2 regions of the Anaerobacillus sp. 63XJN7_4_ISO-PGPR-S23-413 genome follow, and region 2 is predicted to be linked to the other one. Evidence: riboswitches for the same ligand, from Rfam matches in the RefSeq annotation. Region 2 holds a riboswitch; the other holds the start of a gene.
The links. A riboswitch is a leader RNA that binds a small molecule or an ion and turns the genes downstream of it on or off. The one in region 2 is predicted to bind cyclic di-GMP.
Positions count from the first base shown of each region.

Region 1: another riboswitch for cyclic di-GMP. It lies ahead of AC0VYO_RS11065 (anti-repressor SinI family protein); the one in region 2 lies ahead of AC0VYO_RS05790 (HD-GYP domain-containing protein).

Region 1 is NZ_CM149688.1:2,046,885-2,051,567, reverse strand. Features, by position in the region: gene AC0VYO_RS11070 (glycine--tRNA ligase) at 20-1,402, opposite strand; gene AC0VYO_RS11065 (anti-repressor SinI family protein) at 1,784-1,921, opposite strand; cyclic di-GMP riboswitch class I at 1,947-2,035, opposite strand; gene AC0VYO_RS11060 (hypothetical protein) at 2,261-2,491, shown strand; gene AC0VYO_RS11055 (thioredoxin family protein) at 2,524-2,838, opposite strand; gene egtD (L-histidine N(alpha)-methyltransferase) at 2,916-3,887, opposite strand; gene egtB (ergothioneine biosynthesis protein EgtB) at 3,884-4,683, opposite strand, start outside.
Region 2 is NZ_CM149688.1:1,056,218-1,060,900, forward strand. Features, by position in the region: gene AC0VYO_RS05775 (STAS domain-containing protein) at 1-213, shown strand, start outside; gene AC0VYO_RS05780 (aldo/keto reductase) at 819-1,661, opposite strand; gene sda (sporulation histidine kinase inhibitor Sda) at 1,869-2,036, opposite strand; gene AC0VYO_RS05790 (HD-GYP domain-containing protein) at 2,095-2,736, opposite strand; cyclic di-GMP riboswitch class II at 2,748-2,831, opposite strand; gene AC0VYO_RS05795 (FAD-dependent oxidoreductase) at 2,967-4,499, shown strand; gene AC0VYO_RS05800 (CBO0543 family protein) at 4,525-4,683, opposite strand, start outside.

The sequences.
Region 1 (4,683 bases), 990 kb from region 2:
TTTTGAGCGGCTTCCTACATTAAAATTGTGTTTTTTCTTCAAGAAAGCTTTTCAGTTCAGAAATCGGCATTCTCTTTTGTTCCATTGTGTCACGGTCACGAATCGTCACTTGTTGGTCTTCAACAGAATCAAAATCAAATGTAATAGCGTACGGTGTACCAACTTCATCATGACGACGGTAACGTTTACCAATTGAGCCAGCCTCATCATAATCAACCATAAAGTATTTCGAAAGTTCCGCATGAACAGCACGCGCTTCTTCAGAAAGCTTCTTAGATAGAGGGAATACAGCAGCTTTAAACGGAGCGATCGCTGGATGGAAGTGCATCACACTTCTAGTTGTGCCATCTTCAAGCTCCTGTTCCTCATATGCTTCAATCAAGAAAGCAAGAGTGACGCGGTCAGCACCAAGTGAAGGCTCAATGCAATAAGGCACATACTTCTCCCCTGTTTGTTGATCGTGATAAGTGAAATCTTCATTGGAATGTTCCATATGCTGCTTTAAGTCGTAATCTGTTCGTGAAGCAACACCCCAAAGTTCGCCCCAGCCAAATGGGAACTTGTACTCGATATCAGTTGTTGCATTACTATAATGCGACAGCTCATCTTCTGCATGCTCACGCAGTCGGATGCTATCTTCTTTTACACCAAGATTTAGAAGCCAGTTTTTGCAGTACTCTTTCCAATACTCATGCCACTCTAATTCGTTACCTGGCTTACAGAAGAATTCAAGCTCCATTTGTTCAAATTCACGAGTACGGAATGTAAAGTTACCTGGTGTAATTTCATTTCGGAAGCTTTTTCCAACTTGCGCAATACCAAAAGGCACTTTCTTACGCATAGAGCGTTGAACATTTTTAAAGTTTACGAAGATTCCCTGCGCCGTTTCTGGGCGAAGGTAAATTTCACTCGTGCTCGATTTAGTTACACCTTGATGGGTTTTAAACATAAGATCAAATTGACGAATTTCTGTGAAATCTTCACTGCCACACTCAGGGCAAGTAATATGATTTTCTTTCATCAAACGCTCCATTTCTTCAAATGAAAGGCCGTCTGCAATCATGTCCTCTTCATCAGTAGAAAGAGCGTCCTCAATTAATTTATCTGCACGATGACGTGTTTTACAGCTTTTGCAATCAATTAAAGGATCATTGAAATTACCTAAATGACCTGAAGCTTCCCACGTTTTTGGATTCATTAGAATGGCGGCATCTAGACCACTGTTATAAGGTGATTCTTGAACAAACTTCTTCCACCATGCATCTTTAATATTTTTCTTAAGTTCTACACCAAGTGGTCCATAATCCCACGTATTTGCTAGTCCACCGTAAATATCAGAACCAGGGAAAATAAATCCTCTGTGCTTTGATACTGAAACGATCTGATCCATTGAAATTGTCATGTCATTCTCTCCTTTTTTCTCAATCAATATAAAAAGCTCCCAATCCATGGACAAAAAATGTCCAGGGACGAGAGCTTATGCACCCGCGGTTCCACCCTAGTTGATGCAAATAAGGCATCCACTTTGAGAAACGTAACTCCAGACTGCCGTTTCATCAGACCTCGTTCGGGCTTCCACCGTCCCCGAATCGCTAAAGTCAAGGTTATTCTGACTACTATTTATCCTTCATAGTTAGTATGGTTTATGTATGCAATTGATATGACATATGATACAAAAAATATTGCCCTAAAGTCAAGGATTATTCATTTCACACCGTATTTGCTTTCATCAAAGCTTATCACAAAAAAACGACCTTAAAGGTCGTCATTCATTTATGTATATTCATAGATGTCGGTTTTTGTCTTGTCTTAAGAATGCCTGTACCTCTTCTTTCTTCAATCCAAGTTCCCTGGCAGCCCTCATGAGAATAACCCATTCTTGATCAAGTACCTTCTTAGGCTTAGGTTTCGCCATGGTCATTCTTTTCTCCTCCTTCTTGGGTTTTCCAGGAGGACCAGCCGTCATCGTTGGAGAACCAACATTAGACCTGTGTCTTTGCGTCCCACCCTTTAGGATGGTTTGCCCTTGTCTGGAGAATTCAGAAATGACACATTCCGACCTTAAACTTACAAAACACACAACTTTTTAGTGAATAAATGCGATTATCGAGAAGTTTGACGTTATATGCTACTAATATACCAGTTATCTGATGAAAATTCAAAATATTTTTAAATTTTCATTTCTACTTCTAACATCCTAGGATTTCACTCATATCCTAACTGTATTCCCTGAATATATTTTTCACAAAGGAAGAGTGATATGCAGAGAAATCATATTAGTACCGCCTGGAGCGGCAAACATGTTGTACTACTTCGTTGTGAACCCACCTCTAGTACCGTAAAAACCATGTATAAAAGTCTTCATGCCCCAACAGAACCATTACATCCCCATTGTAGTGAGACACTTTCTACTTACCTTAGCATTGGATATACAGTTGCATTTGTTCATTCATTAATCGACGGCTCCATTGAATATGTTCTAACAAAATAAAAGAAGGTTGCCTTCGCAACCTTCTCTTTTGTTTAGAATTGACTTAAATATTCTTTCACCTGATCTGGATTTTTGGTATTCGCACTATGCAAGTGACCAATCTTTTTGCCGTCTTTATAGACAAGAAGGCTCGGAATACCCATAACATCATTTTCCTCTGTAATTTCAGGGAATTGTTCAATATCGATTTGAGCCCATTGTTTTTCATGATGAGCATTCATTATATCATCAATAAAAAAGTCAAGGCGCTTGCAATCCGGGCACCAGTTAGCTTCATATTTTAGAATGGATACGTCATTATTGTTAATGAATGACTGATAAGAATCAGCTGTTTCAATCTTCTTCATGATTATCTCTCCTTCACCTATATCTTCATTAACAATTATATCGAAATAATCATTGAATGTCTGTAAGAAAGCTTACGTTATTTCACACTAAGATAGTGCAAACTGAAAAGCTGTTCTTGATCAGTCCATGTTTTCATTGATGTGAAACCTGAATTCTCTGCTAACAGTTTAAATTCCTCTAGACTATATTTATAGGAATTCTCCGTATGAATCGTTTCATGGTTCTCAAAATGTATATGTTGATCACCAACGGTCACCATTTGCTCTAGCATACTGACAAGATGCATCTCAACCCTTCCCAGATTAGCATTATAATAGGCGTAATGCTCAAACTGATCTAGGGAGAAATTCGCCCCTAACGAAAGATTCAAATGACGAAGCATGTTTAAATTAAACTTTGCAGTTACTCCCTTGCTATCATTATAAGCACGATGCAGAAGAGATGGTGATTTCTTTAGATCAACTCCAATTAATAATCCATCATTACTTGATAGTGTACTCGAAATTCTTGATAAAAACCTTTCTGCTTCTTGCTTCTCAAAATTACCGATTGTAGAACCGGGAAAAAAGACCGTATTTTTTTTAGAAGGATCAAGCAGATGTTCCGGCAGATGAAAGGCATTTGTATAATCCGCAACAATACCAGTAATTTTAATGTTAGGATAATCAAATGCCAATTGTGCTGCAGACTCTTTCAAAAATGTTTTCGATATATCAATAGGACTATATTCTTGAATCAATCCAGATTCAAGAAGAAGTCTGATTTTGCGACTTGCCCCACTTCCAAATTCAATAACCCTAGATTCTTCGCCAATGTAAGCAAGAATATCATCAAGAGACTCTTCCATTATTCCAAGTTCCGTTCGAGTCGGATAATATTCTTCTAGCTGTGTGATTTCTTCAAATAGCTCAGATCCATATTGATCATAAAGAAATTTAGGCTCAAGCTTCTTATTAGGAGCTGTCAATCCCTTTAAAACTTCTTGAAGTCGATCAGATTGTTCTGGCAAAAGATCAACTAGCTGAATACTTGGCGAAGTTTTTATCATAGCTCATCATCTGCAAGACGAATGCCGGTAAATTGCCAGCGTTTATCTGGACCAAAGAAATTTCGATAGGTCGGGCGAATATGAGTTACGGAGGTAACACATGATCCGCCTCTTAGAATCATCTGACTGCTCATGAATTTTGCATTATACTCGCCCAACGCCCCGTCAAGCGGTTTATTACCTGGGTAAGGCATATAAGGACTTTTCGTCCATTCCCACACATCTCCATAGGCTTTTTTAATTATACCTTCATTTTTCTTGACCGATGCGACGGGATGATAGATGCCATCTTCAACAAAATTACCCGCAATCGGCTGATCGCGAACTGCAAGTTCCCATTCGGACTCAGAAGGAAGTCTTTTACCTACAAAGCTTGCATATGCTTCAGCTTCGTAGTAGCTAATATGTGTAACAGGTTCTTCTAAATTTAGTGGAACTAACCCATGAAGCGTAAAGGTATACCACTCCCCATCCTTTTCAACCCAATGCAACGGTGCTTGCCAATTTTCTTTCTTTACTGTTGCCCAACCATCTGATAACCAGTAGGTCGCTTCTTTATAACCACTAGCTTTAATAAACGCAAGATATTCCCCGTTCGTTACTGTTCTAGTCGCTAACTTAAATGGCTCAAGCCAAGATTTATGTATTGGACGTTCATTATCAAAAGAAAAACCATCATCTTCATTTATACCCGTTTCAATCAGCCCTCCCTTAAATGAGATCCACTCTAATGGTGTAGCTTTTTCTTTAGAATTAACCTCAAGTGAACGGTAGACGGGTTTCAATGGATTAATGG
Region 2 (4,683 bases):
GACTTGTCCGGAGTTGCAGAAATAAGGCGTGAAGAGGTTTACCGATTGATTCAAATCATTGATGGCGCCTCACTAATGGGGTGTAACACTGTCATAACCGGATTAAGGAAGGAAGTTGTAAGGAAAGTAACGGAGCTTGGCATTAAATTAGGTGAAGAAATCAAAACGTTAGGTACGTTACAGCAGGCATTAGGGAAATATTTTATTGCTTAATGATGCTTACCTGTGTTTATAGATACTATGATAATAAATTAAAAGACGGACCCAAAAGAACGATCCGCCAATTATATATCTAGTTATTCTGTTTTTTAAAGCAACCGTTCGTAATATAAAGTTAGCCAGACTTTTCTGGTTAACTTTTTTATATGTTCTTACTATAGCGGTGATGGGGGCTGAACGTTGCGCATCTGAGGCGCTATTCCCGTTAGGTAAACAGTTCACTCCCTACTTGTACATACATAAGGCTTAAAATCCAAGCTCCCTTTAACTAACCTTCGAGTTAATCGAAGAATAGAAGTTTCTCTCTTTTTACATTTCACCATATAATTTCCATATTATCCATTCATTATCTACCGAAATTGAAGTCGTTTTCAAGTACTAATTCTGAAGCGTACAATGGATGTCTAAATGATATTCTAAAAATGGTTGAAAGATACAACCAAAAGAGCAACACCATGGAAAAGTAAAGAGTCTGATTTAGCTATCAAATCAGACTCTAGAACAGTATATATTTGTATATTTGCAGCTCTAAACAGAACCTGTTATGGCTGCAGGGCATCCTATTCTAGTTGGTTAGTTGAATCGTTAGATGGAGAAATTTAAAATTCTTCATAAGTAGCTGGATCTTGATCATTCAATCGTCCATTTGGTTTCGTTAATTCAGCCATCATCGCCATTTCTGTTTCATTTAAAGAAAAGTCAAAAATAGAGAGGTTCTCAAGCTGACGTTCTGGAGAAGAAGATTTAGGAATCGGGATGGATCCTAATTGATAATGCCAGCGTAAAATCACCTGAGAGACTGATTTGTTATGTTGATTTGCAATATGACTGATCGTTTCATTTTCTAAAATGTCAGTCACTCGAGCTAGCGGACTCCAGGATTGTGTTTTGATGTTGTTTTGTTGATGAAATCTTCTCTGATCTTCCTGGTTGAAGAAGGGGTGTAGTTCGATTTGATTGATGCTTGGCTTTACGCCGGTTTCCTTTTCCAATTGCTCTAGATGCTCCGGAAGGAAATTACATACGCCAATCGAGCGAATGAGTCCCCATTTCTTAGCGTCAATTAAAGCTTGCCAAGCTTCTGTATAAAGACCTTGTTTAGGGTTCGGCCAGTGAATGAGGTACAAATCATAATAATCCAGGTTGGCTCTATATAACGACTCTTGAATGGCCGTAACAGCTTTCTTATATTCTTGATAGCGACCTGGTAATTTAGAAGTGACGCGCAGTTCATTTCTAGGAACTGTACTTCGACGAATGGCTTCGCCTACGGTTCCTTCGTTTTCGTAATTGTAAGCTGTATCGATGAGGCGATAGCCAACGTCAATCGCACTATTAATAGCGGTTGCCCCTTCATTTCCATTTAGCAAGTAAGTACCGAAACCGATAGCGGGTAGTGTAAGTCCATCATTCAACGTTAGTTCTGGGATTGATTCCTTCAACAAAGATCATTCCTTTCAATAATAATTAACTTTTTTATCTCACTTTAAATTTACCACTTCCTAAAAAATGCAAACATATGTAAGCGTATTAACAGTAAATTTATTTGTGAAGGGAGATGAAATCAATTAGAATTTATCAAAAAAAGCTTATTGGCCAGTTGTGACCAGATAAGCTTTTTTTATATAGCGTCATGAGAGGCTGTCTCATCAAGTGAAATTGGCGATTTGTTCGTAACACTCCGTACGTGTTTGGGGAGGATTGATGCCTCTTCGGATGATTTCGCTCGTTAACATTTCAATAAAAGCTTCATCTAATTGAAGAGTATACGCATCACAAAATGCAATTAGTAAATCCTTAGTTGATAAGAGTCGCAATCTATTCGCCCTCCCTGTTGTATTTGGTTTTGTTTAAACGGTTATTGAATAGCGCTGCTTAATTTTGACGTTTGGCATAATCAAAATAATGAAGCAGAACCTTTTTCCCTTTTAGCCGTTTTTCCAAATAAGAGATAAACAAGGAGGTAGTGGATGGCTCATAGAAGTTATTCCGATGAACGTTAATTTCATGAATGGCTGATTGGTCAGAACGTTTTGGACGATAAGCTCGATCAGACGTCATCGCAATGAAGCTATCGATGACTCGAAGAATCGAAACAGATCGAGGAATTTGCTCATATTGTAATTGATAAGGATAGCCAGTACCATCGCTATTCTCATGATGATTTAGTATAAGAGACGGCTCAATATCAATCTCTGGAAAATCATTAAGTAGCTCTATTCCAAACTCTGGATGCCGCTCGACATACTCTTTCTCATAAAGGGTTAGTGGGCTCTTTTTTTGAAGAATTTCTGTTGGGACAAGTAGTTTACCGATGTCATGTAGCAAAACAGACTCAAGAAAGCGCCGTTTCAACAGTGATCGGAAATTGTAATGCAAACAGAAATCAATGAAGTAGCTCGTAGTTTGTACTGAATGGAGAAAGCTATGAGGGTCGTGACGTCTTAGGAGTTCCATCATTCGCAGTGTGTGTGATGAAAATAAATTAGCGTGCCCGTACAATGTACACTTTTCCATGTTCATTCTCCTTTTTAAGGAGCCGGTTGCACTACTTGCTCCCTATCACTCAAGTGCCCAGGCTAGAATGATAGTTCATCGCATTCTCTTTTTTTGTGGTTCTCTTACTGAGGTATCTTGACATAAGGATATACTTATATAATAAATACCATAAAAAGGTGAATTTGTTAACTGTTTTCTTTGATTTTTCAGTTTTTTTATTTGGAATGCCAATGAAAGGAGATTGAGAAATGAGTTCTGACGTACTAATTGTTGGCGCAGGTCCTACGGGTCTTGTATTAGCACTCCACCTAGCGAAATATGGAGTTTCATTTCGGATCATCGAGAAAAATGAGGGACCCGGAGAAGCATCGCGTGCGCTAATTGTACACGCTAGAACCCTAGAATTTTATAACCAAATGGGCTTCGCGGAAGAAGTCATCCACCGGGGGATTAAAGTGAAGTCTATCCAATTTCGAGAAGGAATGAAAGCAAAAGCCAACATCAATTTTCACGATCTTGGAAAAGGATTAAGTCCTTTCCCATTTGCCCTAAGCTATCCGCAAGATGATCACGAGCAGCTGCTAATTAACAAATTAGCCGACGAAGGCGTTGAGGTAGAATGGAAGACAGAGTTGGTTTCATTTATGGATGAAGGGGACCATGTTCAAGCCGTTATTAAAAAAGATAATAAGGAAGAGCGGAGTGAGTTTTCATATATATGCGGGTGTGATGGAGCACACAGTACCGTTCGAAGAGAAGTTGCTTTTGATTTTCCAGGTGGAACGTATGAGGAACTGTTTTTTGTGGCAGATGTTAAAGCGAACACTGGCCAGTTATCTGAAAGTAGTTTAAATGTGTATTTAGATTCTGACACCTTTTACCTGTTCATGCCAGTTAGAAGCACGGGAATGGAGCGGATTATTGGAATAGTTCCTCGCCATTTAACCGATCAAAGCTCAGTTGCGTTCAAGGATTTCCAGTCGCTGATCGAGCAGAGAACAGGCATAACGATTCAGCATGTGAACTGGTTCCAAACGTACAAAGTTCATCATCGCGTTAGCAGTCATTTTAGAAAAGGACGTGCCTTTATTGCCGGAGATGCTGGGCACATTCATAGCCCGGCTGGCGGACAGGGCATGAACACCGGGATTGGGGACGCGGTGAACTTAGCGTGGAAGCTAGCCGCAGTGCTGCTTCAGAAAGCGGATGAAGCTATTCTTGATACGTTTGAAAAGGAGCGCATTGGCTTTGCGAGAACGCTAATCGATACAACAGATCGAGCATTTACTTCTATTATAGGCGATCACATGACGAGCAGATTACTGCGCAAAATCGTTATACCGAACGTGGCTCCATTTGCGCTTCGTTCCTTTTCAATTGCTCGAAAAGCAGCCTTTAGAAGGCTTTCTCAAATCAACATTCATTATCGCGAAAGTCATCTTAGTGATGGTACAGCGGGGGAAGTTCATGGTGGAGATCGCCTGCCATGGATTCAAACAAATTCATGCAATAATTATGGAGCGCTTAAGTCAATGGATTGGCAGCTTCACGTATATGGTCAGGCAAATGAAGCCGTTAAGGATTTTGCCAGGGTATCTGGATATGCTCTATATGAGTTTAGCTTTGAAAAAGCAATGACGAAAAAAGGATTGCAGGAAAATGCGCTGTACCTGATCCGTCCGGATGGTTATGTAGCCTTAGCGGATAGTGAACAGAAAGTGGAAAGATTGAAGCAGTACGTATCAAAATTCAATATTTTATCTTTATATAAGGAGACTTAAGTGCAAAGTTCAGTTATTTTTGTCCTTAAGTCTCCCTGCTTTGTTTAGACATTGTGATGAAAATATCGGTAATCACTTTTGCTACATATATAACGAATAAGTAAGCCCCTAATAAAACAAACCAATTCGTGTATAACTTAAAGAGGTCGAGCCAAATTAAAATCGGTTTGAAAATAAATGTGAA